DNA from 4 places in the Leclercia sp. W6 genome. Region 2 is predicted to be linked to each of the others. Evidence: predicted binding sites of a transcription regulator. Region 2 holds the regulator's gene; each other region holds the start of a gene.
The links. Region 2 encodes LexA, which represses DNA repair genes until DNA is damaged. Its sites were predicted from a motif close to TNCTGTATGTACATACAGNA; they were not measured.
Positions count from the first base shown of each region.

Region 1: the regulator LexA is predicted to act here: its motif matches at 4,926-4,945, upstream of sulA (SOS-induced cell division inhibitor SulA).
Region 3: the regulator LexA is predicted to act here: its motif matches at 6,218-6,237, upstream of sbmC (DNA gyrase inhibitor SbmC).
Region 4: the regulator LexA is predicted to act here: its motif matches at 3,610-3,629, upstream of DVA43_RS08775 (DinI-like family protein).

Region 1 covers NZ_CP031104.1:1,983,412-1,990,951, reverse strand. Annotated here, with positions in the region: gene fabA (bifunctional 3-hydroxydecanoyl-ACP dehydratase/trans-2-decenoyl-ACP isomerase) at 1-447, opposite strand, end outside; gene DVA43_RS09865 (Lon protease family protein) at 516-2,276, opposite strand; gene matP (macrodomain Ter protein MatP) at 2,463-2,918, shown strand; gene ompA (porin OmpA) at 2,985-4,040, opposite strand; gene sulA (SOS-induced cell division inhibitor SulA) at 4,396-4,905, opposite strand; gene DVA43_RS09845 (TfoX/Sxy family DNA transformation protein) at 5,123-5,752, shown strand; gene yccS (YccS family putative transporter) at 5,733-7,540, opposite strand, start outside.
Region 2 covers NZ_CP031104.1:3,343,912-3,351,451, reverse strand. Annotated here, with positions in the region: gene ubiA (4-hydroxybenzoate octaprenyltransferase) at 1-99, shown strand, start outside; gene plsB (glycerol-3-phosphate 1-O-acyltransferase PlsB) at 187-2,607, opposite strand; gene DVA43_RS16325 (diacylglycerol kinase) at 2,763-3,131, shown strand; gene lexA (transcriptional repressor LexA) at 3,241-3,849, shown strand; gene dinF (MATE family efflux transporter DinF) at 3,913-5,232, shown strand; gene DVA43_RS16310 (CsbD family protein) at 5,374-5,583, shown strand; gene zur (zinc uptake transcriptional repressor Zur) at 5,652-6,167, opposite strand; gene DVA43_RS16300 (cupin domain-containing protein) at 6,279-6,767, shown strand; gene DVA43_RS16295 (conjugal transfer protein TraF) at 6,932-7,540, shown strand, end outside.
Region 3 covers NZ_CP031104.1:605,005-612,544, forward strand. Annotated here, with positions in the region: gene DVA43_RS02920 (SDR family oxidoreductase) at 1-644, shown strand, start outside; gene DVA43_RS02925 (LysR family transcriptional regulator) at 685-1,614, shown strand; gene yoeI (membrane protein YoeI) at 1,833-1,895, shown strand; gene DVA43_RS02935 (APC family permease) at 1,885-3,243, shown strand; gene sbcB (exodeoxyribonuclease I) at 3,331-4,767, opposite strand; gene dacD (serine-type D-Ala-D-Ala carboxypeptidase DacD) at 4,960-6,132, shown strand; gene sbmC (DNA gyrase inhibitor SbmC) at 6,254-6,727, shown strand; gene DVA43_RS02960 (FUSC family protein) at 6,830-7,540, shown strand, end outside.
Region 4 covers NZ_CP031104.1:1,781,002-1,788,541, forward strand. Annotated here, with positions in the region: gene DVA43_RS08740 (hypothetical protein) at 133-507, shown strand; gene DVA43_RS08745 (antiterminator Q family protein) at 518-865, opposite strand; gene DVA43_RS08750 (DUF968 domain-containing protein) at 875-1,906, opposite strand; gene DVA43_RS08755 (RusA family crossover junction endodeoxyribonuclease) at 1,906-2,265, opposite strand; gene DVA43_RS24500 (AsnC family protein) at 2,256-2,738, opposite strand; gene DVA43_RS08765 (hypothetical protein) at 2,735-2,941, opposite strand; gene DVA43_RS08775 (DinI-like family protein) at 3,358-3,591, opposite strand; gene DVA43_RS08780 (DNA cytosine methyltransferase) at 3,737-5,620, opposite strand; partial or broken gene DVA43_RS25105 (class I SAM-dependent methyltransferase) at 5,884-6,363, opposite strand; gene DVA43_RS08790 (hypothetical protein) at 6,356-6,712, opposite strand; gene DVA43_RS08795 (hypothetical protein) at 6,709-7,053, opposite strand; gene DVA43_RS08800 (hypothetical protein) at 7,050-7,361, opposite strand; gene DVA43_RS08805 (PerC family transcriptional regulator) at 7,365-7,540, opposite strand, start outside.

The DNA.
Region 1 (7,540 bases), 1.4 Mb from region 2:
CAGCACTTCGCCATCCGCCAGGCCCATAATCAGGCGACGGTTAACAATGCGTTTGAAGTGAATACGGTAGGTAACTTTTTTCGCGGTCGGCAGAACCTGACCAGTGAATTTCACTTCACCCACGCCCAGCGCGCGGCCTTTACCTTCGCCACCCAGCCAGCCGAGGTAGAAGCCAACCAGCTGCCACATCGCGTCCAGACCCAGGCAGCCTGGCATCACCGGATCGCCAATAAAGTGGCAACCAAAGAACCACAGGTCCGGATTGATATCGAGCTCTGCTTCTACGTAACCCTTATCGAAGTTGCCGCCGGTTTCCGTCATCTTCACGACACGGTCCATCATCAGCATGTTCGGGGCCGGTAACTGCGGGCCTTTCGCGCCAAACAGTTCACCGCGACCAGAGGCAAGAAGATCTTCTTTTGTATAGGATTCGCGTTTATCTACCATGTTCTCAGTATGCCTTATTTTAGTGAAGGACGCAGGATAGCTAACACGTGTACGCTGAACAAGTCCGATCAGTTTGGTGTGAACCAGTTCAACCAGCGTAACGGCCAGGGATAACGGTGGCGCGCTTCCTGTTGCGTTGCCTGCGCAATACGTTCCTGGATAGTCTGCATCAACGTGGTTTGCCCCTCGGCGTCCCACTCCAGGTTTGTCAGTAAGGGTAGCGCATCTGTAATGTCTTCGATGGCCCAGAGGCTGAATTGTTCCTCTTCTACCGCCTTCAGCAGTTCCTGACTGAGGCTGAGATGACGCACGTTCGGCAGAGGAATGATCACACCCTGTTTACCGCTCAGCCCACGCTGCTGGCAGACGGTAAAGAAGCCTTCGATCTTCTCATTCAGACCGCCGACCGGCTGCGCGCGACCAAACTGGTCCACGGAACCGGTAATGGCAATGCTCTGATTCACCGGCACATCGGCCAGGGCGCTGATGAGCGCGCACAGCTCTGCCATTGAGGCGCTGTCGCCATCCACTTCGCTGTAGGACTGTTCGAAAGTCAGCGAGGCGGTGAAGGGGATCTGCTGCTCGAGTTGCAGTTCCGACATCAGGAAGGCCTGCATGATCATCATGCCCTTGGCGTGAATATTCCCGCCCAGCTCGGCTTTGCGTTCGACATCGATAAACTCACCGTCGCCGATATGCACGACGCAGCTGATACGCGACGGCTCGCCAAAGGCGCGCGGGTGGCCAGGGAATTCAATTACCGACAGAGCGTTGATCTGCCCGACGCGTTCGCCTTCGGTTTCAACCAGGATCTGCTCAAGCAGGATCTCATCCTGCATGCGATCGGCAAGATAGCCTTCACGCCATTCGCGCTGCACCAGCATCTGGGAGAGCTGTTCGCCGGTGACCGTATCCTCTTCGGTCATGGCTGCGGCTTCACGCAGCTGTTTGCCAAGCCAGAGAGGACAAAGCGGCAGTGTCTCCTGATCGCCGGTATAGCGGACCGCTTCGCGGATCAGCACCGGCCAGGCATCGGCTGCTGGCGTTGGCAGCTGCGCACGCTGGCAGACGGCGTAAACCCACTGCAGCCATTGCTGCATATCTTCGGCATCGGCAATCTGGGTGCTCTCTTCAAATTCGCTGTAGACCACCTGGTCGGCCAGTTCGGGTTCCATCTCCTGGAAATCCGCCAGCGCTTCGCGATCGCCGATGAGCACCACTTTCAGGGTGAGCGGCATAGAGGGCACAGCGACAGGAAGAGGGCGCGACTCGTCGTAGGCCACCCAGTCGAAGTGCTGCTGGCTAACGCTGTTTTTCAGGCGCATCCACAGAAGTGGCTGAGCAAGCAGCGTGCGCAGGGAGATAAGCAACACGCCGCCGTTTGCCTGATGGACCAGACCGGGATGCAGGGTAAGTTCACCGTTAAACTGGCGCAGACAGCCAAACAGCTGTTCTGCTTCTGTCCAGCCCGCCTGGACGATGTTGCCGGTGACTGCAAAACGACCATCGGGTACGGTGGCGGGTTCAAAGGTAACGGTATGCCCATCGATGCGGTACTCACCACCAAAGACCGTTCCGGCTTCTGGCTGCAGCTGCCGCATGGCATCTGCCAGAAGATTCAGATACTCCGCTTCGTCTGGCGCTTTCAACAACATGAATGGCGAGGTGGCCCATGGGCTTAACACCTGCTCCAGCGCGTAATGCAAACGGGGCTGAGTGTCGCTGAGGATGTATTCGTCTTCTTTCGCGAGATCTGGCTGTGCAAACAGTTCCTGATAACTGTCGGTATCCGGAACAAGGTCACGCCATGCAAGTTTCGTAATGGTCAAAGTTGATGTTTTTTAGTCAGAAGTAAAACGATGGAGTATACCGTAAGGCGCAGGCTCTGCACATGAGGGAATGGGGGTTTCCGGGCAGGAATGCGTCACCGCGTGTCACAGGATATGATTTCTTTTCAGCAGATTGCTAAAAAACTGATATTCTGAACACAGTTACACGGTCACACTGAGATCGCAATGAAATATCAACAACTGGAAAATCTCGAAAGCGGCTGGAAATGGAAGTATCTGGTCAAAAAACACCGTGAAGGGGAGTTGATCACCTGCTACCTCGAAGCCAGTGCCGCAAAAGAAGCTGTAGATTTATTGCTGACCCTCGAAAATGAACCCATTCTGGTCAATGGCTGGATTGAAAAGCATATTAATCCCGCCTTACTGAACCGAATGAAGCAGACTATCCGTGCGCGGCGCAAACGGCACTTTAATGCTGAGCACCAGCACACCCGTAAAAAGTCGATCGATCTGGAGTTTATGGTCTGGCAGCGTCTGGCCGGGCTTGCCCAGAGACGTGGGAAAACCTTGTCAGAAACCATCGTGCAGCTGATTGAAGATGCGGAACATAAAGAGAAGTACGCCAGTCAGATGTCGACCCTGAAAACCGATCTTCAGGCGCTGCTGGCCGGTAAAAAGTAGCGTTTTACTTTACTTCAGGTAATAAAAAACCCCGCACCATGGCGGGGTTTTTTGTAAGACGATAACTTATGCCGCTGGCTGAGTTACAACGTCTTTGATGCCTTTAACTTCGATCTCTACGCGACGATCTGGAGCCAGGCAGTCGATCAGTGCAGCGCGAGCTTTCACGTTGTCACAGGTAGAACCGGTAACTGGGTTAGATTCGCCCATACCACGTGGGGAGATCTTGTTAGCCGGGATACCTTTAGAGATCAGGTAATCAACAACGGACTGAGCACGTTTCTCAGACAGACCCTGGTTGTAAGCGTCAGAACCGATACGGTCGGTGAAGCCCAGAACCACTACGGAACCATCTTTAGGATCCAGGTTGCTCAGCTGGGTGTACAGCTGATCCAGTGCCTGCTGACCTTCTGGTTTCAGGGTTGCTTTGTTGAAGTTGAACAGAACGTCAGACTTCAGAGTAAAGTGCTTGGTCTGTACTTCTGGAGCTGGAGCTGGAGCTGGAGCAACGATTGGCGCTGCTTCTTCCTGCTGGCCGAAACGGTAGGAAACACCCACGCTCAGCATGCCGTTGTCTGGACGAACACCAACGGTGTTGCCGTCGCCGATGTTGTTAACCCACTGGTATTCCAGACGGGTAGCAACGTCACGGGTCATAGCCCACTCAACGCCACCAGCGAATACTGGGGATACGCCGGTGTCATGGTCGTCGCCAGCGCGGCTGTTGCTGGAGTCTGCACGCCATACCATACCGCCCAGACGGGTGTAGATGTCTACAGCGTCATTTACTGGGTAGCCCAGTTTAGCAGTCAGCTGAACGCCCTGAGCTTTGAATGCGCCGTTAATATCGTCGCCTTTGTAAGGCATACGGCCCAGCCAGTCGTAACCCATTTCGAAGCCAACGTACGGGTTAACCTGATAACCACCGAACGCGCCTGCGCCCAGCTGGCTTTCATGAGTTGGGCCATTATTGTTGTTTGCACTGTCATACCAACCAGTGTCATGGAACTGAGACCAGCCCAGTTTAGCACCAGCGTACCAGGTATTATCTTTCGGAGCGGCCTGCGCTACGGTAGCGAAACCAGCCAGTGCCACTGCAATCGCGATAGCTGTCTTTTTCATTTTTTGCGCCTCGTTATCATCCAAAAATCGCCATGAGAATCTCAATGAGAGTCACGGTTAAATCCTTCACCGGGGGGCGGGGACAAAGAGTAAACCTACCGATATCTTCGGCTTAGGCCGAGCACCCCTGGCGATGTAAAGTCTACAACGTACCTGAAAACTTACAAGTGTGAACTCTGTCAGGCATATGAAAAAAAAAGTTTTGTATACACAATATTTAACATTTATTGCGCAATTTAAGGCGTGCTAAAATGAAGAAAGCCGCGGCAGACAAGACTTTTCGCGGCTTTATATATAGAGAACCAACGGTGTACAGAGGGCGCAAAAAAAATTCCAGGAATACTCTTATTTTTACTTAATGATACAAATTGGAGTGAATTTTTAGCCCAGAAAGGTGTCCGTTGCCCAGAGCATTCATTCGAATGGGACGCATTATGAAGCCGAGCGCATTACCTTCTTCGGCGGCTTCAGCCAGACGATGTTGTTCCGTTTCCGTCAACTCGTGCGTAAACCAGCCGATCACGACGCTGTAATTCCCGGTACGCAACGCCCTCACCATTGAATCTACAGTATGGCATGGATCCATCTGACTTATCTGCATCACTTTTGTGAGCGGCAAGCCGGCGGACTGCACCCACTCCCGGCTCAATTTCTGCTGCGGCGTAAGCCACAGCTGCCAGCGAGACTGCTGACCAAGCTGCTGTAACAGGGGCAGCAATAACAGCTGCGTCATCATGGGCTGGTCTTCACGGTAGAGCACTTCACTAATCAGCCCGGTGGAAACAGGCGCAGTGGAATTCAGCGCGCTTTTACCTGCGGTTGAAGAGAAAGTAGTTGAACGGTTTGCATAGCCTGAAGAGTACATAATCAATCCAGCCCTGTAGTTACTGTATGGATATACAGTAACCCCTGTACGACTAAAGATCAACCTCATTTTCGGAAAGCTCCTCGCAAATTTGGTTTGTAATTCAGTCGTATTGAAAAATCATCTTGCCGTTCGATTATAAGTTACCTATTTTTTGGCTAACGGATCCGTTAACAAACGAAATCACCATTACTCCATGATTTAAAAGGGAAATATCATGAAAAAGTTATCGTATGAACGGATCTATCAATCAGCAGAATACCTGTCTCCTCTCGGCGAGGTGCACTATCGCGCCCTGTTTGGCGGTTACACTCTGGCGGTAGATGACACGGTATTTGCCATGGTGTCGGAAGGGGAGTTATACCTGCGGGCCTGTGAGGAGAGCGCACCTTACTGTGTAAAACATGCCTCGACTTTCCTGTCGCTGGTAAAGCGGGGGCGGCCTGTGTTGTTGAACTATTATCGCGTTGATGAAGGTCTCTGGCAGGATCGCGAAAAACTTCTGCAGCTCTCCTCGTTTGCGCTGGAAGCGGCGCGGCGGGAGCGCAGCGCACGCTATAAGCGCGAAAGGCTGAAAGATTTACCCAATCTCACCTTTCAACTGGAGATCCTGCTTTATGAAGCGGGCATCACCACCGAAGAGGCATTACGCGCGCTGGGGGCGGAACAGTCCTGGCTGAAGATCAAAGCGCTGAACAAGCACCTCAGTTATAAGGTGCTGTTTGCACTGGAAGGGGCAATCACCGGGCTGCACGTCGCTGCACTCCCGGAAGGCAGACGCCAGGAGCTTGTGGAGTGGTACAAAAAGCTGCCGGTAGAGACTCCCCTTACTCCGGCAGCTGATTAACGTGCTGCTGTAGGCGACAAATTTCTGGCAGCAACGCGATGAGCAGACCAATTTGCTGCAGAACCAGAGGCGCTTTGCTCTCGGCTCCCGGCTCAATATGTGAAATGCGTTGCGCCAGTTCGCTTAATGCCTGCTGAACACGAGGCTCATCCGCCGGACGTTGATGAAGTGCATCATCAACGTAGCAGACCGCATCGTCGAGCAATCCCAGGATTGCGGGGCTGGTGAGCCGCTCGCGGTGCGCGCCCAACGCGGCGATATAGCTGGTAAAAGTATGGTTCAGGCACAGCAAACGGAATGCGACTTCACGGGTTTCTGCGGTTGCCCGCGGCTCCGTGGACATATTCGACACCACAGACGCCAGCTCCGCGTCGCGGTTATAGGCGTCACGCCGGGCGATACGGTACGCCAGACGGTTATCGCGCCCCTGATGATACTGCTCAAGAATGGCATCCAGATAACGGCAGTTGGCATTCATCGCCTGATCCAGCACCCGAGGCAGATTACGGAACCGCCAGTCTGGCCAGATGAAACTCACCGCAGCCCAGGCAATGGCGCAGCCAATTAACGTATCAATGACGCGCGGCAGGGCCACCTCAAAGCCTTCCCCGAGCAGGTTGAAGCAGAGCAGCACCAGCAGAGTGATAAACATGGTGGCGTGGGCATATTGCACATTACGAAACGCAAAAAACAGCACGCCGGTGATCACAATTAAGATCAGCTGACCTTCCAGCGAAGGAACAAAGTAAAGGATGGGTAACCCGACAGCGACCCCAACCAGGGTGCCGAGAATACGCAGCGCCAGTCGATGACGGGTGGCGTTGTAGTTGGGCTGACAGACAAAGAGGCTGGTGAGCAAAATCCAGTAGCCGTGATTAAGCCCGGTTATCTGTATAAAAGCATAACCAATACAGAGCACCAGCGACATCCTCACCGCATGGCGAAACAGCGCCGATTCCGGGGAAAAATGACGACTTAAACGCAGCCAGATATCGCTAAACCCATGCAGGCTGTCATCCGCAAGCTGGTTATTCACATCATTACCGGGTGTTGCCAGCGCCTGTTCAGATTCGATAGTGGCGAGCTGGGCATCAATGGCGCGTAAGTTATTTAACAGAAACCCCAGCGCTTTCATCTGCTCAGCAGAGGTGCCGCTGGCCTGAACACGGTCGAGCGCCGCATCCAGGTGGGTAAATGCGCGTTCAAATCGCGGATCGTGTTGATAAGGGGTGCGCAGCAGAATGGAGCGCGACAGCTGCTGGCAGGCTTGCGACTGCATGGACAACAGGCGCTGGAAGCGGAACATCACGTCGCTGTAGCGAAACTTTTCGCGCAGTTCGGCGTACTGAATGTGCGATGAGCTGGCGCGCTCGTGGATATCCTGCGCCACAAAGTAATAGTGTAGGGTTCGGCGGGTGCCGCGCTGACCACGATCGCCGCGTAAACGGGTGAGTAACGATGCTTTGGTCTGGTTTAGCGTGGTCACCAGTTGCCCGTTCGCCAGGGCGAGATCGTACAGCGGTGCCTGGCCGTCATCTTCGATATCTGGATCGAAGAGCCGGGACTTTAATTCCAGATAGTGGGCCAGCTGCTCATAGCTGCGGGCAAGATTATCCTGTAACGGGCGAATGGGGAAAATAAGATGCCCGGCGAGCGTCAGCAGGTTATACCAGACCGCGCCCAGCAACAGCAGCACCGGCTGTTGATACCACTGGTCATACAGCGACACCCCCAGCATGGTATAGATGGCAATAAGCAGCGCGCCAAAGGCGATGGTGGCGTAGCGCT
Region 2 (7,540 bases):
GCCAACCGTGAGCGCGAGGCCTGTTTTAAAGCGTTTCTTAATAACAACTATGTCGGGCTGGTATTGTTCCTCGGCCTGGCGGTGAGTTACTGGGCATAAAAAAGCCGGGTGGCGGCTTCGCCTTACCCGGCCTACGATCTGGCAAACCCTGTAGGCCCGGTAAGCGTTAGCGCCACCGGGCGTTTTTTATTCGCCCTGCGTCGCGCTCTCAATCGTTAAGCGCACGTCAGAGGTGATCAGCTCTGCCAGCATCTGGTAAACCTTCATCGTCTCTTCCGGCTCGGCATCACCGCTGTCACTGATATAACCCTCATCACGCAGCGTCAACACCAGCGAACTGAAGACCGCTTTGTCGAAGAACTCCGGCGCGTTGATGCCGTGCAGCATTGACAGACGCTGAGCCAGGGTACGGCTCTCTTTCTCCAGCGTACCGCGGTTGATCGACGGGTTGGCGCTCAGCAGCCAGAAGGTGATGGCGTAGCGCTGCACAGTCTCGCGCGCACCCGCCGCCAGCAGCTGTAGTGTGCGTGAGCGGGACGGGTTGATCACCAGAACGTCCTCTTTCTGCGTCATCAGCCCCTGGCGGACCAGCTCTTCAGTGTGCTTATCCAGCACCTCTGCCAGCTCATCGCTGTTCCAGCGCAGGAACAACTCGGCTTTCAGCATCGGGTAGAGAGCGGTGACATGCTCCAGCAGCGCCTGACGGCTGATCTGGCGATGCTGGGTCACGATGGCGGCCATCAGTGACGGCAGCATCAGCATATGCGCGATGTTATTGCGGTAGTAGGTCATCAGCACCGCCTGCTCGCGCGGCAGAATGATGATATCGCCGATCGTGTCTTTCTCGACCTCGAACTTGTTCATCTGCAATGCGTGATCGATGAGCTCGCTGGCACTGGCCGTCGGCACCGTGGCATCGGCGGCGTAGGGCACGTTGCGCATCAGGTTCAGGTAGCAGTCGATCTGCTCGGTCAACTGCTCGCGGGTGAGCGAGCGCTGGCGCGAAGCAAGCAGGGCGGTACAGCACAGGTTCATGGCGTTCGCCGCCCCGGCGTTGTTAATGCGCACCATCAGATCGGCAGCAATGGCGTTCACCGTCGGCGTCAGCCAGGCCGGACGCACCGCTTCGATCGGATCGATGGACTCACGCCACTCCGGTACACGGTGGTTGAGGTAGGTCATCAGCGGCATCGGCTCGCCGAAGTTAACATACCCCTGACCGAGGTTACGCAGCTTGCTCAGACCACGCAGCATCTGCAGCAGGCTCTCTTTCTCTTTGGTGGCGCCGCGCAGCTCTTTGGCGTAGGTGCCCACTTCCATCACGTGCTCGTAACCGATGTAGATCGGCACCAGCGTGATAGGACGCGTACCGCCGCGCAGCATCGCCTGGATGGTCATCGACAGGGTGCCGGTCTTCGGATCGAGCAAACGCCCGGTACGGGAACGGCCGCCCTCCACAAAGTACTCGACGGAATAGCCGCGGCTGAACAGCTCGCCGAGGTATTCACGGAAGACGGTGGAGTAGAGCTTGTTGCCTTTAAAGGTACGGCGAATAAAGAACGCACCCAGACGGCGGAAGATCGGGCCTGCCGGCCAGAAGTTGAGGTTGATACCCGCCGCGATGTGCGGTGGCACCAGCCCCTGGTGATAGAGCACGTACGAGAGCAGCAGGTAGTCCATGTGGCTACGGTGGCAGGGCACGTAGACAATTTCATGGCCGTCATGGGCCAGCTGGCGCACACGCTCGGCGTTGTGCACGTTAATCCCCTGATAGAGACGGTTCCAGGTAAAGCTCAGGATACGGTCGCTGAGGCGGATCATCTCGTAGGAGAAGTTGGCGGCAATCTCTTCCATCAGGGCGATGGCGTTTTGCTGCGCCTTCTCATGAGAGATCTTTTTGCTGCGCGCTTCGTCTTCAACGGCACGGGCAATGGCTTTCGACGCCAGCAACTTATTGAACAGATCCTGGCGAGCAGGCAGGCGCGGGCCTACCGCGGCAAGACGCTGGCGGGCAAAGTGCATACGCGCCACGCGGGCCAGCTTCTGGGCGATGGTTTTATCCGTGCCGTGCTCATCGGCCATGCGGCGCAGGGAGACGGAAGGTGAAAAACGGACAAAGCTGTCGCGGCCCAGCCAGTTGACGGCGAAAAACTTCTGCACCCCGTTGAGCATGCGCAACGGCGGATTCTCTTCGCCTTTATCACGCCCCGGACGACGGCCAAACATCACCGATACCGGCACCATCTGCACATCCAGCAGCGGATTGCTGCGGTGCAGGTCGAGGTAATCATGGAACAGCTTAATGGACTCTTCTTTCGGCGTGTACCAGGTGAATACGCGAGGTCCGCCGTGGATAAAGATGTAGCGTGGCAGTTGGGTGCCGTCGATCTCCAGCGGCTCCAGCGGATCCGGGAGATCGTGCGCCAGGCACTGGGCGCGCAGCGTCAGCAAGTCGGCCTTCGAGTTGTAAGGCAAAACGTACATAATAGGACGCGAGGTATCGAGTCCCAATTCCAGCGTGGGAACCGCCGGAATAGACTTGCTTTTTACCAGGACGCTTAATGGTAAATTAAGTAATTTGTAGTAAATTCGTGGCCAGCCAGACATAAACGATGTAAAGCCTCTGGTTAAAAATGCAATTGCGGCGCAAGGATAACAGAAAGCGCGCAAAATTTCTGTTGTTACCCGTCATACTTCCGGCGGCAGCGCAGCGCGCTTAAGCCACCGTTTCTGACGCTATTTTCGAAGAAAGGTTTCTTTTAATGGCCAACAATACCACTGGGTTAACCCGAATCATTAAAGCTGCCGGCTATTCCTGGAAAGGCATTCGTGCTGCCTGGATCAATGAAGCCGCTTTTCGCCAGGAGGGGGTAGCAGTCATCGCGGCGATTATTATTGCCTGCTGGCTGGATGTTGATCCCATCACCCGTGTACTCCTGATTGGATCGGTAATGTTGGTGATGATAGTCGAAATTCTGAACAGTGCGATCGAGGCGGTGGTCGACCGCATTGGCAGCGACTTCCATGAGCTTTCGGGCCGGGCGAAAGATATGGGCTCTGCCGCTGTGCTGATGGCGATTATCGTTGCCCTGTTTACCTGGGTCACGCTGCTTTGGGGACATTTGCGATAAGCCTTCAGAAACCGAACAAGTCTCTGGTTTTTTATGCGGTTTGTGGTTCCAAAATCGCCTTTAGCTGTATATACTCACAGCATAACTGTATATACACCCAGGGGGCGGAATGAAAGCGTTAACGACCAGGCAGCAAGAGGTGTTTGATCTCATTCGGGATCATATCGGCCAGACGGGTATGCCGCCGACGCGTGCAGAAATCGCGCAGCGTCTGGGCTTCCGTTCTCCAAACGCCGCTGAAGAGCACCTGAAAGCCCTGGCGCGTAAGGGTGTGCTTGAGATTGTCTCCGGCGCGTCTCGTGGTATTCGTCTGCTGGTTGAAGCAGAAGAGGGCCTTCCGCTTGTCGGTCGTGTCGCCGCCGGGGAACCGCTGCTGGCGCAACAGCATATTGAAGGCCACTATCAGGTCGATCCGGGCATGTTCAAACCGAGCGCGGACTTCTTGCTGCGCGTCAGCGGGATGTCCATGAAGGATATCGGCATTCTCGACGGCGATCTGCTGGCGGTACATAAAACGCAGGATGTGCGCAACGGCCAGGTCGTTGTGGCGCGCATAGATGATGAAGTGACCGTTAAACGTCTGAAAAAACAGGGCAACACGGTACAGCTGCTGCCGGAAAACAGCGAGTTTTCCCCGATTGTTGTCGATCTGCGTGAACATAACTTTTCCATCGAAGGGCTGGCGGTAGGCGTCATCCGCAACGGTGAATGGTTATAACCTCTTTCTGACAGACTGCGGCAACGCCGCAGTCTGCTTTTCTTTTTTCTCCCGGTCATACACATGTCTCTGCTGACTGCTTCAGACAAGGCGTTGTGGCGTCTTGCCCTCCCGATGATCGTCTCCAATATCAGCGTCCCGCTGCTGGGGCTGGTGGATACCGCCGTTATCGGCCATCTCGACTCTCCGGTCTATCTGGGCGGTGTCGCCATCGGCGCCACGGCAACCAGCTTCCTGTTTATGCTGCTGCTCTTTTTACGCATGAGCACCACCGGGCTCACCGCCCAAGCCTATGGCGCAAAAGATCCGCTGCGTCTGGCCCGGGCGCTGGTGCAGCCGTTGATCCTCGCGCTCGGCGCCGGGTTACTGATTGTGCTGCTGCGCACACCGCTTATCGATCTGGCGCTGCATATCGTGGGCGGCAGCGAGGATGTGCTGCATCAGGCGCGGCGCTTCCTCGAGATCCGCTGGCTCAGCGCCCCGGCATCGCTGGCTAACCTGGTGCTGCTCGGCTGGCTGCTGGGGGTGCAGTATGCCCGGGCACCGGTGATCCTGCTGGTGGTGGGTAACTTGCTCAATATCGTGCTGGATCTATGGCTGGTGATCGGGCTGAAAATGAACGTGCAGGGGGCCGCTCTCGCGACCGCTGTCGCCGAATACGCCACCCTGTTGCTCGGCTTGTGGATGGTCTGGCGGGTGCTGGCTCTGCGCGGCATTTCCCTGGCGCTGCTGAAAGCGAGCTGGCGGGGCAATATCCGCAAGCTGCTGGCCCTGAACCGGGACATTATGCTGCGCTCGCTGCTGCTGCAACTCTGTTTCGGCGCGCTGACGGTGCTGGGCGCGCGTTTGGGGCCGGAGATTATCGCCGTTAACGCCGTGCTGATGACGCTACTCACCTTTACTGCCTACGCGCTGGATGGTTTTGCCTATGCGGTTGAGGCGCACTCCGGGCAGGCCTATGGCGCCCGGGAAAGCGGCCAGCTGCGTGAAGTATGGCGGGCAGCCTGCCGTCAGTCTGGCATGGTGGCGCTGGCCTTCGCGCTTGTCTATGCCCTGGCAGGCAACCCGATCGTGGCGCTGCTGACTTCGCTGCCAGAGCTGCGCGCGCTGGCGAGCCATTATCTTGTCTGGCAGGTGATTTTGCCGGTGGTGGGGGTCTGGTGCTATTTGCTCGACGGCATGTTTATCGGCGCAACCCGTGGCGCAGAGATGCGCAACAGTATGGCCGTCGCGGCCGCCGGGTTTGGTCTGACGCTGTTCACCTTGCCCTGGCTGGGGAATCATGGCCTGTGGCTGGCCCTGAGCGTGTTCCTGGCCCTGCGGGGGCTCTCTCTGGGCTGGATCTGGCACCGGCACTGGCGCAACGGTACCTGGTTTCAATAACGGCTTCACCTTACTGAATGGTAAAAGATTCCGAATAACAAACCCAACGCCGCACGCTTATCTATAATTATTATCACGTCCAGCACGAAATGTATTTCAGGACGAACTTATCCTTAACGACCGAGCGAAGAGGAATCGATGATGAATAAAGACCAAGTCGGCGGTAACTGGAAACAGATCAAAGGTAAAGTAAAAGAACAGTGGGGCGACCTGACTGACGATGACATGACCGTTATCGAAGGTAAACGTGACCAGCTGGTGGGGAAAATTCAGGAACGCTATGGTTATGAGAAAGACCAGGCGGAGAAAGAAGTTGGTGACTGGGAAACCCGTAACAACTATCGCTGGTAACTCAGCGCTACCCGCAGGTACACGGATGTACGCTCAGGGCGACCCTCAGGTCGCCCCTTTTTTTGTGCTCAGCGCGGCTTCTTTTTCAGCTGGATAGAGTGGTCATGCTGGCAATTTTCCTGATGGCGGCAGGCCTCAACTTCCACGCAGTTGCGGCACAGGCCGTGCGCTTCAATCACATTGTGACGCAGGGCAAATCCCATTTTCGCCGCCAGAGTATGCATGATGTCTTCCACCCCTTCCGCGCCTTCTTCCTTCACGCTGCCGCAGCGATCGCAGATAAACATCGCTGAGGTGTGGGTAGGCTGATCGAACAGGTGGCACAGCACATAGCTGTTGGTCGATTCCACTTTATGCACAAAACCCTGCTCAAGCAGAAAATCGAGCGCCCGGTATACGGTAGGGGGCTTTGCCTGCGGCTCGCTTTCGCGCAGCAGATCGAGCAGGTCGTAAGCGCTGATGGCCCCATTTTGCAGGCTCAGCAGGCGCAACACTTCAAGGCGCTGCGGAGTCAGGCGCACATTGCGTTGCGCGCACAGCTTTTCGGCTTGCGCTAACAGTGCCTGCATTGTGGACGTTTCCATTTTGCACCTCGAATAACATGGAATAACAAACCGCCAGTTTACCATGTTCTGGCCTAAACGCCGAGATCCAGCAGGTGTGCTACCCTGACGAAAAACCACGGGGACTAAAAGATGAAAAGACCGGACTATATTCGACACTGGCGTGAGGTAGAAGGGGCCGATAACTCAACCTATCCCGACAGCACAGAGCGTTTCTCCATTGGCGCGCCCCTGGCTCGAGCGCTTGGCTTAGGCCGCCTCGGTATTCACCATGAACGCCTGCCGCCAGGGCGTCGTACCTCTTATCCACATGCCGAAAGCGATGAAGAGGAGTTTATCTATGTGCTGGAGGGTTATCCCGAAGCCTGGATCAACGGGTATTTATGGAAGCTGGAGCCGGGAGACAGCGTAGGATTTCCGGCCGGGACGGGTGTCTGCCACACCTTTATTAATAACACCACTGAAGAAGTGCGGTTATTAGTGGTGGGCGAAGCCAATAAAAAATATAACCGAATTTATTATCCGCTAAATGCAGTATATGCCGCCACCCGCGAAGATCGCTGGATCGATCACCCGCCACAATTTTTTGGTCCGCATGATGGAAAACCCGGGCGAAAATAAATTCTTGTTCTATACCTATTTAAAGACATAAGGAAATCAATATCTTATCTAATACTAAAGTTTAAGACATATTTAGCTTCTAATACTTTTTTCACAGAGGACGTATTTCCCTGCGCGGCGTATAGCCGCCGGGGTTAATTTACCCAAAATAAGTCAGGTGTCCTGTGAAAATAAAACTCAAACTTTCTGTGGCTGGAATTGCCACCGGTATTCTTTTGTCTCATCAGGCTGGAGCCGCAACTACCTGGACGGAAGCACGCGGCGATGCAATGGGCGGAACAGGCGTTGCATCGGCCCATTATGGCAGCGGGGTATTCATTAACCCGGCGCTGTTGGCAAAATCAAAAGAGGAGGATGACGTCGCCATCATTTTCCCCTCCGTGGGAGCGCAAATTAGCGATAAAGACAATTTGCAGGATAAGATCGATGAAATCAGCGATGAGATCACCGACGATCGGCAGATGATCGACGATCTGACCGTGGCGCAGATCGCCGCCGATCCGCAAGGCACGCTCAGTGAGCTGCAGAGAGCCGCCGGCAACCTTGCCGATCAGCTGGAATTTCTTGATGGCAAAACGGCGCATGCCAACGCCGGCGGTGGGATAGCCGTGAGCATCCCGGGTTCCGGCCTGTCGCTGGCGTTTGTCGCCAAAGCTAATGCTCATGCCCGCGTTAGCTCAGAAATCGATCCTCAGGACATCGGTTTTTTACGCCGATTGCAGGGTAGCCCGGGAATGACCAACCAGATGGCGCTGAGCGCGGCGCGCAACGGC
Region 3 (7,540 bases), 2.2 Mb from region 2:
ATGACCTGGACGCTCTGATGAATGTGGATGCGCTGGTATTAACGCTGCCGGCACGTCGCACCGGTCCGGGTGAAACCTATTATCTGCAAGCGGTGCAGGAAATTGTCGACAGCGCGCTGGCACACCATATTTCGCGTATTGTTTTCACCAGCTCAACCTCGGTATATGGCGATGTCGAAGGCGCCGTCAAAGAAAATATGCCGCGCCAGCCGGTAACCTCCAGCGGGCGTGTTTTAAAAGAGCTGGAGGACTGGCTGCATAATTTACCCGGCACTCAGGTGGATATATTACGCCTTGCAGGGTTAGTCGGGCCTGGCCGTCATCCGGGGCGTTTTTTTGCCGGTAAATCAGCGCCGGACGGGCAACATGGCGTCAATCTGGTGCATCTTGAAGACGTGATCGGTGCAATTACCCTGTTATTACAGGCCCCGAAGGGCGGGCACATCTATAATATATGTGCGCCCTCTCATCCAACACGCAGTACATTCTATCCGGCGATGGCCCGTCAGCTTGGCCTGGCGCCACCGCACTTTCACGATGCCCCCGGAGAGGGGAAGGGCAAATTGATTGATGGGAACCGCATCTGTCATGAACTGGGATTTGAGTATCTCTTTCCCGATCCGCTGGTTATGCCAATGGAGTAACGCCGCTGGCGGAGCGTAAGCGCACCACAAGGGGGTGAGCATGAAACCGCTGCTGGATGTCCTTATAATCCTTGATGCACTGGAAAAAGAGGGGAGCTTTGCTGCGGCGTCGGCGAAGCTCTTTAAAACGCCCTCCGCCCTCAGCTATACCGTTCACAAGCTGGAAAGCGACCTTAATATTCAAATCCTTGACCGTACCGGCCACCGGGCGCGCTTTACCCGCACCGGAAAAATGCTGCTGGAAAAGGGGCGGGAAGTACTGCATTCAGTACGCGAGCTGGAAAAGCAGGCCGTCAAACTGCATCAGGGTTGGGAAAATGAGCTGATAATCAGCGTAGACGATACGTTTCCCTTTTCACTGCTGTCGCCGCTGATTGAAGCCTTCTATCAGCGACACAGCGTCACCCGGCTTAAGTTTATCAACGGCGTCCTTGCGGGCTCATGGGAGGCGCTGGTGCAGGGGCGGGCGGATATTGTCGTCGGCGCATTACATGAGCCGCCCCAGCTCAGCGAATTTGGTTTTGCCTGCCTGGGACAGCTCGAACAGGTCTTCGTTATTGCCCCGCACCATCCTTTAGCCCAGGAGCCCGAGCCGATTAACCGTCGGGTCATTAAAAGCTACCGTGCCATTGTTGTGGGCGATAGCGCTCTGCCTGGCTGCACCGCGTCATCGCAACTGCTCGACGATCAGGAAGCCATTACCGTTTTCGATTTTAAAACCAAACTGGAACTGCAAATTAGCGGCTTAGGCTGCGGGTACCTTCCGCGTTATTTAGCTCAGCGTTTTATCGAAAGCGGGGCGTTAATTGAGAAGCAGGTGATGGCGCAATCCAGTTATGATTCCGTGTGGATAGGCTGGAATGAACAGACTGCCGGCCTCGCCAGCGCCTGGTGGCGCCAGGAAATTTTAGCAAATAGTGCTATTGCTGCCGTTTACGCCCAAAGCGAAGCCGAGAAATCAAGCGATTAGTGTGAATTTTTTGTGTCAGATAGCCTTTGCACTCTTGCCTTTTCGTCCCAAACCAGGGCAAAATGCGCCGCTGCAAACATATAAATAATCGACGATATAAAAGGCGTCGGTTATTTTTTTTTGCATGTAAGAAAATCATTTAAATCCAAGAGGCCGGGCTTCGTACCGGATAGATACTTACTAAAATCCGACAGTTGTTGTCGCTGAGGAAGAAAGAAATGGGGCAATCATTCGCTTACGTGGCGGTATTCACCGTAAAGGAGAATAACTATGTCGCATAATGCAACTCCAAAAACCTCTCGCGTGGAATTACGTAAAACGCTTACGTTGATTCCGGTTGTTATGATGGGCCTTGCCTATATGCAGCCGATGACGCTGTTTGATACATTCGGTATCGTATCAGGCCTCACTGACGGTCACGTTGCAACGGCGTATGCCTTTGCGCTGGTCGCAATCCTCTTTACCGCGCTGAGCTACGGTAAGCTGGTTCGCCGCTTCCCGTCTGCAGGCTCTGCGTACACCTATGCTCAGAAATCCATTAGCCCTGCTGTTGGCTTTATGGTGGGCTGGTCATCTCTGCTGGACTACCTGTTCATGCCGATGATCAACATTCTGCTGGCAAAAATTTACTTCGAAGCGCTGGTGCCTTCCGTGCCGTCGTGGATCTTCGTTGTGGCGCTGGTGGCCTTCATGACCATCTCTAACCTGCGCAGCATCAAGACCGTGGCTAACTTCAACACCCTGATCGTTATCCTGCAGATGGGTATTGTTGCGGTAATCGTCGGTCTGATCATCTACGGTGTTTCTCACGGTGAAGGTGCGGGTACGCTGGTAAGCTCACGTCCGTTCTGGTCTGAAGGCGCGCACGTTGTGCCAATGATCACCGGTGCGACGATCCTCTGCTTCTCGTTCCTGGGCTTCGACGGTATCTCTTCTCTGTCTGAAGAGACAAAAGACGCAGAGCGTGTCATCCCGCGTGCTATCTTCCTGACAGCGCTGCTGGGCGGCATCATCTTTATCGGTGCGTCTTACTTCCTGCAGCTGTACTTCCCGGATATCTCTCGCTTCAAAGATCCGGATGCGTCACAGCCAGAAATCATGCTGTATGTTGCGGGTAAAACCTTCCAGTGGGGCGTGCTGATCTTCTCCAGCGTTACCGTACTGGCATCCGGCATGGCGGCGCACGCAGGCGTTTCTCGTCTGATGTATGTCATGGGCCGCGACGGCGTATTCCCGACGCGCTTCTTCGGTTATGTTCATCCGAAATGGCGTACCCCGGCATGGAACGTGCTGCTGGTCGGTGCGATTGCGCTGCTGGCGATTAACTTCGACCTGGTTACCGCGACTGCCCTGATTAACTTCGGTGCGTTGGTGGCCTTTACCTTTGTTAACCTCTCCGTGATCTCGCAGTTTTGGATCCGTGAGAAGCGCAACAAAACGCTGAAAGACCACTTCAACTACCTGCTGCTGCCGGTATGTGGCGCGCTGACCGTGGGTGCGCTGTGGATCAACCTGGAAGAGAGCTCCATGATTCTGGGTCTGATCTGGGGTGGTATCGGCCTGGTTTACCTGGCATGCGTGACTAAAAGCTTCCGCAACCCTGTACCGCAGTACGAAGACGTCGCGTAACAACTTCCAGGCCCGGCAAGCGTAACGCTGCCGGGCAAAGCAAAAAAAACCGGAGTACATCGCCTCCGGTTTTTTTATGCCCTGAACTTACACAATCTCCTGCGCATACTGGTACAGCGCTTTCAACAGTGCCTGCTTCTCCGCATTGCCTTCGTACTCACCGTAGAGCATCTCCAGCTCCTGGGCATAAGCCTGTAAATATTCCGGCGTAAAGACGTTGCGGCGATGCTGCAACCAGCGCTCCTGCTCGGCCTCATCCAGCGTGCCGGGGAAGTTACGCGCGCGATAGTTAAACATCAGCTTCCGGATGCGCTCATCCACAAAGGTAATATCCAGTGCGGGCAGGTTGCGGGGATCGGTCTGCAAAACGATATTCATGGCATTGCGGTCCGCATCGCTGAAAAAGCCGTTATAGAGCTGGGCATCGACGTTCTCAGAAGGAATAAACGGCTCCGCTTCGGCGAAAATCGCCACCGCTTTTTCGCGCACCTGCGGGTTTTCCCGCAGCAGCTTCAGGTTAGCCAGGCAGTGTTGACGATCGATTCCCAGCCGCTCGGCATCGATCGGGCGCAGGGTGTTGGCAGGCGCCAGCACCGGACACTTATTGATATGCACCAGCTTCAGCGGTACGGCGGCATCGTCGCCCAGCGCCTCTTTCGGCGTGTACAGCCGCTCGCGAAGCTGATCGCTGTCAAGCGTCAGCAGCGGGGTAATATCGCCTGCCAGGTCCACCATAATCACCGCGTTGCGGTTTTCCGGATGCCAGGCCAGCGGGGCGACCCAACTGGTGTTCCCTCGCCAGGCGCCAAACATCCCGGAGATGTGCATCAGTGGTTTCATCTGCGGCACATCAATCAGAGTGGTGAGCTTTTGCTTACTGCGATGGCTGAGCAGGTACTCAAACAGCTTCGGCTGTCGGGTCTTAACCAGCTTCGCCATCGCAATGGTAGCGTACACATCCGCCATGGCATCATGGGCGTTACTGTGTTCAATGCCGTTCGCGCGGGTCAGATGTTCCAGGCGGAAGCTGGGCAGCCCGTCGTCGTTTTCCGGCCAGTTAATCCCCTCCGGACGCAGGGCGTAGCAGGCGCGCATCACGTCGAGCAGATCCCAGCGCGAATTACGGTTTTGCCAGCTCCAGGCGTAAGGATCGTAGAAGTTACGGTAAAAAATATGGCGGGTCACTTCGTCATCGAAGCGCACGTTGTTGTAGCCCACCACGCAGGTGTTGGGCACGGTGAACAGGTCGTGAATGCGACGGGCAAACTCTGCCTCATTTACCCCTTTCTCCCGGGCTTCCTGCGGGGTAATGCCGGTGACCATCACTGCGCCGGGCTGGGGTAAATAGTCATCGGCCGGTTTGCAATAAAACACCTCCGGCTCGCCGATAACGTTGAAATCTGCATCGGTGCGGATGGCAGCAAACTGAGCGGGGCGATCCAGCGACGGGCTGGTGCCGAAGGTTTCGTAATCGTGGAATAAAAATGTAGGGCGCGCGGCGGAGTCAGACACCAGTAATACCATCCTGTTTATGAGTGACACTGCTATGGTAAACCATCCGGCCAGGCACGCCGAAGAAAAAGCGCTGTCCACCTGCAAATTTGCGACCTGGCATCCGGTAAAAACCCGCGTGCTGTCACATTTTTTTGCAATTATTCCAGGTATCCAGCGGGAAACTTCCGTAAAAAGGGCAACGATTTTAAATGACCTGAGGATATACCGTTGAAACGCCGTCTGTTTATTGCTGTTTCTTTACTCACTTTGAGCATTTCATCCGCGCTGGCTGCCGACCCGATTAATTATGCGCCGCAGCCGCCAGCTATCCAGGCGGGTTCCTGGGTGCTGATGGACTATACGACGGGGCAAATTTTAACGGCGGGCAACGAACATCAGCAGCGTAATCCGGCCAGCCTGACCAAGCTGATGACCGGCTATGTGGTCGATCGCGCGATCGACAGCCATCGCATCACCCCGGACGATATGGTCACGGTCGGTCAGGATGCCTGGGCCAAGGGCAATCCGGTTTTTGACGGCTCCTCGCTGATGTTCCTGAAAGCGGGTGAACGGGTCTCCGTGCGCGACCTCAGCCGCGGCCTGATTGTCGATTCCGGGAACGACGCCTGCGTGGCGCTGGCTGATTACGTGGCGGGTGGGCAGCCGCAGTTCGTCAATATGATGAATAATTACGTCAAAAAGCTGAATTTGCGCGACACCCATTTTGAAACGGTACACGGTCTTGATGCACCGGGCCAGCACAGCTCCGCTTACGATCTGGCGGTGCTCTCCCGCGCCATCATCCACGGTGAGCCTGCGTTTTATCATATGTACAGTGAAAAGAGCCTGACCTGGAACGGTATCACTCAAAAGAACCGTAACGGTCTGCTGTGGGACAAGTCGCTCAATGTGGATGGTCTGAAAACCGGACACACCTCCGGCGCCGGTTTTAACCTGATCGCCTCTGCTGTCGACGGCGAGCGCCGTCTGATTGCCGTCGTCATGGGGGCTGAAAGCCCAAAAGGCCGCGAGGATCAGGCGCGCAAACTGCTCCAGTGGGGCCAACAGAATTTCGATACCGTGCAGATCCTGCGTAACGGTAAACAGGTGGGCAACGAGCGCATCTGGTACGGTGATAAGGAGCGTATTTCGTTAGGCACCGATCAGGACTTCTGGCTGGCGCTGCCTAAGGCTGAGCTGCCGAACATCAAGGCGAAGTATGTCCTGGATAAGAAAGAGCTCGAAGCACCGATTGCCGCCCATCAGCGGGTCGGGGAGATCGAACTGTACGATCGCGATAGAGTGGTAGCCCATTGGCCGCTGGTGACGCTGGAGAGCGTCGGTAAAGGCGGGATGTTCTCGCGGCTAAGCGACTATCTGCACCATAAGGCGTAGCGCATGGAGGAGCAGGCTGGCGACTGTGCGAGCCTGCTCGCATAATAGACAGGTCATTATTGTTAAACCGCTTTTTTCTGCATTACAGTGTATGTATATACAGTAAATAACCGGAGGCAGCATGGACTACAGCATCACGCACCAGAACAAACGCAAAATTGCTGGTTTTCATATGGTTGGCCCGTGGGAGCAAACCGTTAAGCAGGGTTTTGAACAACTGATGATGTGGGTGCAGGGGCGTCAGATCCAGCCGCTGGAGTGGGTGGCGGTCTATTATGATAACCCTGACGAAGTGCCTGCCGAAAAATTACGCTGCGACACGGTCATCACCGTGCCGGACGATTTTGTTATTCCTCCCAACAGTGAAGGGGTGATCCTCACCGAAGTGGCCGCAGGCGACTATGCGGTGGCAACGGCCCGCGTAGAAAACCATGATTTCGCCACGCCCTGGAACCTGTTTTTCGACAGTCTGCTTGAGGATGTCGATTACCAGATCGCGCCAAAAGCCTGCTTTGAACGTTATCTGAATGACGGTAACGCCGACGGTTACTGGGATATCGAGATGTTTATTCCGGTACAGAGCCGTATTGCGTAACGGCCCACTAATGCCCACTTTTAACAGGGTTTTTCTGCCGGGGAGCACTACTCCGGCAGAAAACGCAGTACAATCAGGGTTTGCCGTAAAGCTGGAGAGCGTGTGCGCCCCGACAAATCTCTAACGCCTTTTGAAATTCGACTGTATCGTCATTACCGCATCGTACATGGATGCCGTATCGCGCTGGCGTTTATCCTCACTTTTTTACTGGTGCGTCTGCTGGCCGTGCCGGAAGGGACATGGCCGCTGATCACCCTGGTGGTCATCATGGGGCCGATCTCCTTCTGGGGGAACGTTGTTCCGCGCGCGTACGAGCGCATTGGCGGCACCATTCTGGGATCGGCGCTGGGGTTAATTGCCCTGAAGCTGGAGCTAATCTCTCTGCCGCTGATGCTGGTGTGGTGTGCGGCGGCCATGTTTCTCTGCGGCTGGCTGGCACTGGGCAAACGCCCCTATCAGGCGCTGCTGATCGGCATCACCCTCGCGGTGGTAATTGGCGCGCCGACCGGGGACATGCAGACTGCCCTGTGGCGAAGCGGTGATGTAATTCTGGGATCGCTGCTGGCGATGCTCTTTACCGGTATCTGGCCGCAGCGGGCCTTTTTGCACTGGCGTATCCAGATGGCGAACTACGTTACCGCCTTTAACCGGGTCTATCAGGCGGGCTTTTCTCCCAACCTGGTGGAACGACCACGGCTGGAAAAACACCTGCAAACCATCCTCAATGACGTGGTAAAAATGCGCGGTCTGATCACCCCGGCCAGCAATGAGACCCATATTCAGAAAGCGATCTTTGAAGCGATCCAGACCGTG
Region 4 (7,540 bases), 1.6 Mb from region 2:
TTAACGTATACTGATCCCCAAGGCAGGAGTGCTAAGCGTAAGGTCAACGTTAGAACTCAAGATGACGCCGAACAGTTAGCGTTACTTCTACGCGAACTAAAAACGCGTAATGAAGCAAGTGCAGGCAGGTGAATGGCCAACGCTAAATCTTATCTGGCAATGCAAGCATGGTTTACAACCCTTATCACCGCAGGGTTGAATTATCTTTTTGATTGGCTCCCTCAGCTGGCATTTTTCAAATCACTAGCGCCCGGAGCTGCAGTCGGTCTATCTCATTTAGTCATTCTTGCCATTGCTTACATAGGACTGCCATCTCTAAATGATGTAAGAATGAAAAGAGAAATAAAAACGGCCAGAGAGCTCATCACAAGTTGTCTGGCCAACCCTAACTTAACTCCTGAGCAAATTGCGCATTATAATCAATGCATAGTTGATCTTGACAATAAACTCTTGAAAAATATAAATATTCGCATTGATGCATTAACCGAAGTCGAAGCAAAAGAATAGATACTGTAATTTAAGCCATAATTAAACACATACAACCATCAACAAATCCTAATGCAGTTTGCAGATCCTTTCTTATTGTACCGTCCGAGCATTTTCTCCGCTTTGCAATTGCGCGCAATGAGATACCAATAACGAAGTGAGCAATAATCAGTTCATATTCTTCGGGTCTATTTTTTTTCAGGCGTGCCACGCAACCATCAATCATAATTCCCTCATCATCATTGCACTGAAGACGTGACCTTTTTCCATGTGGCAGTAACCCTTTGAACCCTGCAGCGATTGGTTGCCAGTCAACACCACTATTGTCAGACGATGCCCAAGCACCCCATAAATCCATAACTTCATACATGTCACGCATTAGTTCTCCTTAAGCCAGAACGCCGAGCGCGTAGGCCCGGTCCAGCACTCTGATTATCATTGCCGGCTGACTTCCGTGCTTACGCTCGAATTTCACCGGGTCGTTATGTAGTTCGGTATGGTGCTGGCGGCACAGGGGGATCGCAAATATGTCATGTGCCTTTGTTGCCATCCCTCCCTGGCCCCAGCCAATGAGGTGATGTGGATCATCTGACGGCTTGCCGCAGCACTCGCACGGCTGCGTTTTAACCCAGGCCAGATACTTTGCGTTCTCCCAGCGGGTACGCTTTGGCCGCTTCATGAAGGTCTGCGGGGATTCGGGATCCACCAGAACGCCCACGATTGGCTTAATGGCTGGTAGTGTGGCTGCAGGTCCTGATGGAAGCGCGCGGGCCTTTTCCGCGATGATGCTGGTGGCCGGTACCGACGGCACTATCTCGCTTTCGCGGTAGGTCTCTTTTGCTACTGGCAGGCGTAACGCTTCGCGGGCAACCGATTCTGGCAAGGCATCAGTAACGCCGACACGTACAGCCCACCAACACAATTCAGCCAGAGATAGTTCACGGGCTTTGTCGAGCGCCAGCGCCACCCGGGCAATGTCCAGCACCCAGTCGATGACGTTCTGTCTCGCCAGTTCCGCCAGCCGTTCGGTGTACTGCTCGCGCAGCCGGTTGTCGCAGTGGCCGCAAAGAAGGATCGCGCCAGGCTCGTGCCGCATGGTGGTCAGTTCGTGATAGTGGTAATCGCTGAGCTGGTACTGGCAAGCCCCGCCCCCATGGCGCAGGAGCCAGGATTCAAGACCAGCCAGCCCACCAGCAGCTTTGATCACCTTTTCGTGAAGGAAGAACGGGCGCAGCACCGGGTCAACCGCCAGCGGCTGACGCAAATCAGGCACCCGCCCTGTCTCAAAGCTGGACATGCTGGCAGGCTGGCTCTCAACCAGCACGCGCCCTGAAATGAACATAGGCATCAGCTCGCTGCCTGGCTTCAACAGCACAACGCCCAGCTCCTTGGCGATAACTGGTTTCAGTAAGGCACGCATCAGGCGATCTCCCCGATGATGATTTGCCCTACTTCACCCCAGCGCTTCGTTACGCGAGAATCCCAGATGTGTGCGTCATCGGCATAGATGGCATCCATCAGGGCTTTTTCCAGGTTGTCTTTGTCGGGTTTCTGCTGGTGGGGCTTCCCCGCCATTTCCTGCCGCTTCTTCTTGCTCCAGCTCGGCGGCATAGGGAGGATGAACGTAATGTGCGCGCCTGCTTCCGGCAGTTCGACGCCCAGCAGCCGAACGTGATCGCAGAACGCGCGGTACCGGAGGACCTCCGGGCGTTTCTTCCACTTATCGGCGCGCGTTTGTCGTGGCTTCGCAACAGGAGTAATGTCGTAAATCATTTGCATACGACAGCTCCTTCTAATTTTGCACCTCGACGAATACGAGCATGAACCGTATCAGGCTTAATCCCCACAGCTCTTGCATATTCGGTTGCGGTTATCTTTTCCCCTCTATACAGGACAAACACATTATTCCGTTTGTTGTTTTGCTGCTTGATATTGGAAACCCATCTTACGTTTCCTGGCTCGTAATCACCTTCACAGTCAATCCTGTCGAGACTAAAGCCTTCAGGCCGGCTACCAACATGTTCAAAGAAAGCTACAAAACTATCGAGCCATTCCTGGCAGACAGAAATCCCTCGACCGCCATAATTTGGATAGGAGCTAACATTTGGGTTGCGGCATCTATTTTTCATATCGATCCATGCACGATATTCCGGAGTGTTTTTCATCCCATGCTTGGGAATAAAACGTCCCCCAACGCCCATGTTTGATAGGGCAAGATCCGATAGAGTGCGTCCTCGCTTGTCGATTTTCACGATTCCCTCCAGAGCTTTTGCTGGAAGGTTTTATCCTGACGTGGGGCTCTGTTTGCCTCCGGCAGATAAGCAGTGAGCGTCCAGTGGATGAGATCGAAATCAAGGCTTCGCACGGTGCGCACGTCATTGGCGCGATAGCGGGCCTCGAGCTCGTCCACTTCTTTCGTGGTGAGTTGCGTGTGAATGAAGCTGGTTTTCTTCATGCCGTCACCTGGCAGTGCGCAGGCAAAAAGAAATCGCTGACTCCGAAAGGAACCAGTTCAGGTGTTTTTTTGGTAGGTTTTTGCGCCATGGCATCTCTCCAGTGGCGCAGCAGGTATAGGTTGTTCAGGCCTATGACGGGAGTTTAACAGAATTAAGCGAAACGCGGTAACCTGCCCGCTCCAGCATCTGCGTAAAGAGAGTTGGCGACCCTACAATCTCATCATCCATAAGTGGCGTAAACGAAACCACATCACCTCGCCTGTACATCAGCGCACGGTCACATTCAGGAAATGAGTGCAGTCGTGCAACGATAACCCCATCGTGACATCTGATGACTGCATAACCCTTTTTTGGAAATTCTTCTTCTTGTTTCACCAAACCTCCCCTACACCCAGGAAACGAATTACTTGCTGAATTAATAAAACCAGTCGTCAGCGCTTTCCCAGGTCTGCTGGAGGATTTCTTCCACCTTCTTCTTGGCTTCCTTTTCGCCGCCCCGAACACTTAACCCGTCTGCTCCTGCGAGGCGCACTGTCAATGTGCAATCCCCTACCTGTTCCTGCAGCCGTGTGAGCAACTCTTCTTCCAATGCTGGTACCGCGCCCTTAGGAAGTTCTTTAGTACGATCAATGGTTAACTCAACTTTCATAATAGCCTCCGATGCATTAACTGTATATTCATACAGTATACCCATAGGTCGGTTTGATCAATGCCTTAGGCGCACAAAATGCCAATGCGAGTTATATAAAAATGACCGATCAACCCGCATCCATGCGGCACCGTAACGGGTTTAATTAAGCAGCCTGTCCCTGCTGAATGCACATCTCCGGCAGGTTTGCCCGCACCAGCGCTTCAGCGAACGGCGGCGGGACGGCATTGCCGCAGCGGGCTACCTGTTTATCCTTCGCGTACTTCACGCCGCGGTAGTCCTGGTCGATGATGTACCACTCCGGGAAACCCTGAGCGCGGTACAGTTCCGCTGGCTGTAGCATGCGCATGCCGATATCGACAATGCGGTACACCACGCCATCAACCGTAACCAGACCATCAGAATCCGCCCCGCAATATTCCCGCAGGAACGCCAGCACCTGCGCTGCGCGTTGCTCGTCATAACCTTCAGTCGCAAGGCTGGTTTCAACGTTCCCGACATGCAGGCCGCCCGCGGTTAACCCCGGCGCTGGCGCATCAACCACGCGGCCATCCCGGCAAGTGCCGCGCAGCATCACCAGGTGCGATGTGACTAGGCCATGGTGATCCGTGGTGGTGACCGTGTGGGCCGGTTCGTCCAGAGCCACGCCAGCGCCCTGGTAGTTCCCGCCGAAGTGCTTAACCAGATTCGCCGCCACCAGCCCGAACTTGCCGCCACCGGCGACAACGGTACCCAGCGGCTTATGCAGGCCCGGTACGCGCGGTTCCTGCCCCGGGCGCTCGCCGTACCCCATTTGAATCAGGGTCGTGGTCACCAGCTGCGATTTACCGCCACCACCAGCAGTGATCGTCGCGCTCGGTTCGTCGGCCCGGTGCCCGATGCTGCCGCCGAACTGCCGGGCGATCAGCGGGGCCAGTTCCGCCTCAACGACGCCCAGGGCATGTCCATTTCCGCCAGGACGAGCTGACGTGCCGGCAGTTACCGTCGGTACCGGTTCGGTAACCGGCTGCCCGGTCGCTCCGGTGCGGAACTTTGTCAGGTGCGGTACCGCGATCGCATAGCCGTGCGTTTTGGTGATGGTCTGCAGCGGTTCCGCCAGCGCCTGCCCGCGGAAATAGTCGTATTTCCCTTTCGTCGTGGTGTGGTTGCACTTCACGATGAACGGCGAGGCGCTATCAATCACGAAGCGCTGTATGCCGCGGGCGATGCGCTTGAGCGTGTTCTCCGCCAGCGGCTTTTTGCGGTCGAAGATGGACTGTGCGGGGATTGACCAGTCGATGCACTCGGCAGCTGTGCGCCATGGCGCCGGTTTGCCACCCTGCACTGCTGGCGTTTTCGGATCTCCGTGGGTCGGCACCGGCCAGGTCACCGGCACGCCGTCGCAGCGCATTACCATGAAGAACCGCTTCCGGATGGTCGGCGCACCAAAGTCGCAGGCGCGCAGTTCTCGGTAGTCAACGGCATAACCCAGCCCGGTCACCAGCTGCTGCGCCAGCTCTCCGTCGGCGGCAATGCCCAGGAACTCGCAGCACTCCACCAGCGCCGGATGCCCGGCGGGGATACCACCGGACAGCATGCCGCAAAATGCCTCAAAGGTTTCTCCTGCGCGGGCCGGATCCGGGCGCTGCCCGCCATCAGCAGCTACGATGAGCGGCCCCCACGTTTTGAACTCCTCGACGTTCTCCAGCATCATCACGCGCGGGCGCACCGACAGCGCCCAACGAATGACGATCCACGCCAGACCTCGAATCTCTTTCTCCACCGGCTTCGAGCCTTTGGCCTTCGAGAAGTGGCGGCAGTCCGGCGAGAACCACGCCAGCCCCACCGGGCGGCCAGCAGTCGCCACCAGGGGGTTTACATCAAAAACGGATTCGCAGTAGTGCAGCGTGTCCGGGTGGTTCGTGGTGTGCATCGCCACAGCGTTCGGATCGTGATTGATGGCAATATCCACGCTCCGGCCGATCGCCAGCTCAATGCCTGTACTCGCCCCGCCGCCGCCGGCAAAGTTATCAACGATGATTTCTCTCACGCGTATTCCTCCATGGCAGCGGCCAGCGACCGGGCCGCTGTGACGATGGCCGGTACCGGCATTTTCTCCAGCCACATGCGGTTGATGTGATGCTTAAGGCGGCGCTGGTGATGCGCCGGGAGATCCCCGGCGTTTTCAATCTGGCCGTAGACCATGCCAACTTCGGCAGGCCATACGGTTTCTGTCACGTCCACCAGCAGCAGGCTTTCCAGCTCGACGATCCGTTTTGTTGCGTAGCGCAGTTGCGGGTCAGATTTTTGCTGCTGATCCCCGTCTTTGACGAAAGAAATCCAGTGGGTTTTGTCATTCTTTCCGGTGCGCTGGCCGATGATTGGCTTAACGTCTGTCAGCGCCAACACCTGGCTAACCGGGATCTGCGTTTCGTTCCATTTGAAGATGAGAACGCCATGTGGCCGCAAGACCCGGAACGCCTCAGCAAACCCAGCGCGCAGGTCGTCGCGCCAGGTGTCTTTGTTCAGCCTCCCGTATTTCTTTCCCATCCAGGCATCGTCACCAACGCGTTCAAGGTGAGGCGGGTCGAACACCACTACAGGGAAAGAGTTGTCTGCAAACGGCAGCGCGCGGAAGTCGGCGATAATATCCGGACTGATGACCAGACGGCGTCCGTCACAGAGGGTGTGATTCTCAACGCGGATATCGCTGAATACCGCGCGCTCATCCTGCTTATCGAACCAGAACATGCGAGAGCCACAGCACATGTCTAGGACTGCGTGATCAGACATTCCAAGCCTCCAGCTCGTTCTGAATCTCTTCGTCGACTTCGTCGTTGGTGGCATCCTCATTGAGGTAATTCTGCGCTTCTTTCCGGTATTTCTCTCGACGGCTATTGTCGTACCATCCAGAAAACTGGGGAGGCCAGCCGCAGTCATCGCCATTTTCAGCAAAAAAATCATGCATTGCGTTGTTGTAGGCCAGATTTTCCACCATGCAGTCAGCAATTGTCAGACCGCACTCGCGGATGTATCCGCGCAGATGGTGCTTGCGCCACCACGGACTCACTTTCGAATCGCAGCGGCCTTTGAACTCAACTTTCCAGCGGCGGATGCAGCGTGCTTTAAGTGACTTGCTCATTGGTCTGCTCCCTGGCGAAGTAACGCATCATGAAGAGCCATTGCTCCGACTTCTCGTTGAGCTGCATCTTCGTAGCTGATGCCGTTCGTCTCCATGATGCAGTCCCTGTCGAGATATTCGGAGCATTCATCCAGCGCTTTCCTGATACCTTGCAGCTGCACGGTCGCCAGCGCATCGCGCTGCTTCGTCATTTCGCGTAGCGCCGCGGCGGTGCAGTCCAGCCGTTCGGCCAGGCGCGACACAATCTTCGCCATATCGATGATCGGCGTGTCGGTGCTCATCGCCTTCGCAAACTGATGACCAACGGCCACCAGCTCTTTGTTGCTCAGTGAATCACTCATGCTCGCACGCTCCCGATAATTTTATGGATTTGATAGCCCTGCCAGTTCTGGCGGCAAACGTCTGCAATGCTGGTTTTTTGGCGCGCCGGCGGCATCGGTTTAATACGAGTGTCCCCGCCCGGCTCCATGATGTAGACCGGGTGGCGGCGCTGGCCGATATTCTTCACAGCACCAGCAGAAACGAGATGCTCCAGCAGGCGGCAGGCCTTTTTGCTGTCGCAGCCAAGCAGCCGGCGAACCTGACGCGGGGTGATCTCCCCGCTGCGCTGGATAGCGCGGATGATTGTCCAGAGGTTGTTACTGGCCATCGGCTATGCCCTCTCAGCCATGCGCAGACACTCATTGCGGCGCTTCGCTATCCGCGAAACCTCGACAGAGCTGCAGGCAATGCCAAACATGTCCGAATACACCGCTGCGGCGCGGCGCCACAGCCCCTTTTCTTCCAGCGCCTTCGCCTTCTGCTCGGCAGCCTGCATCTTGACCGGGT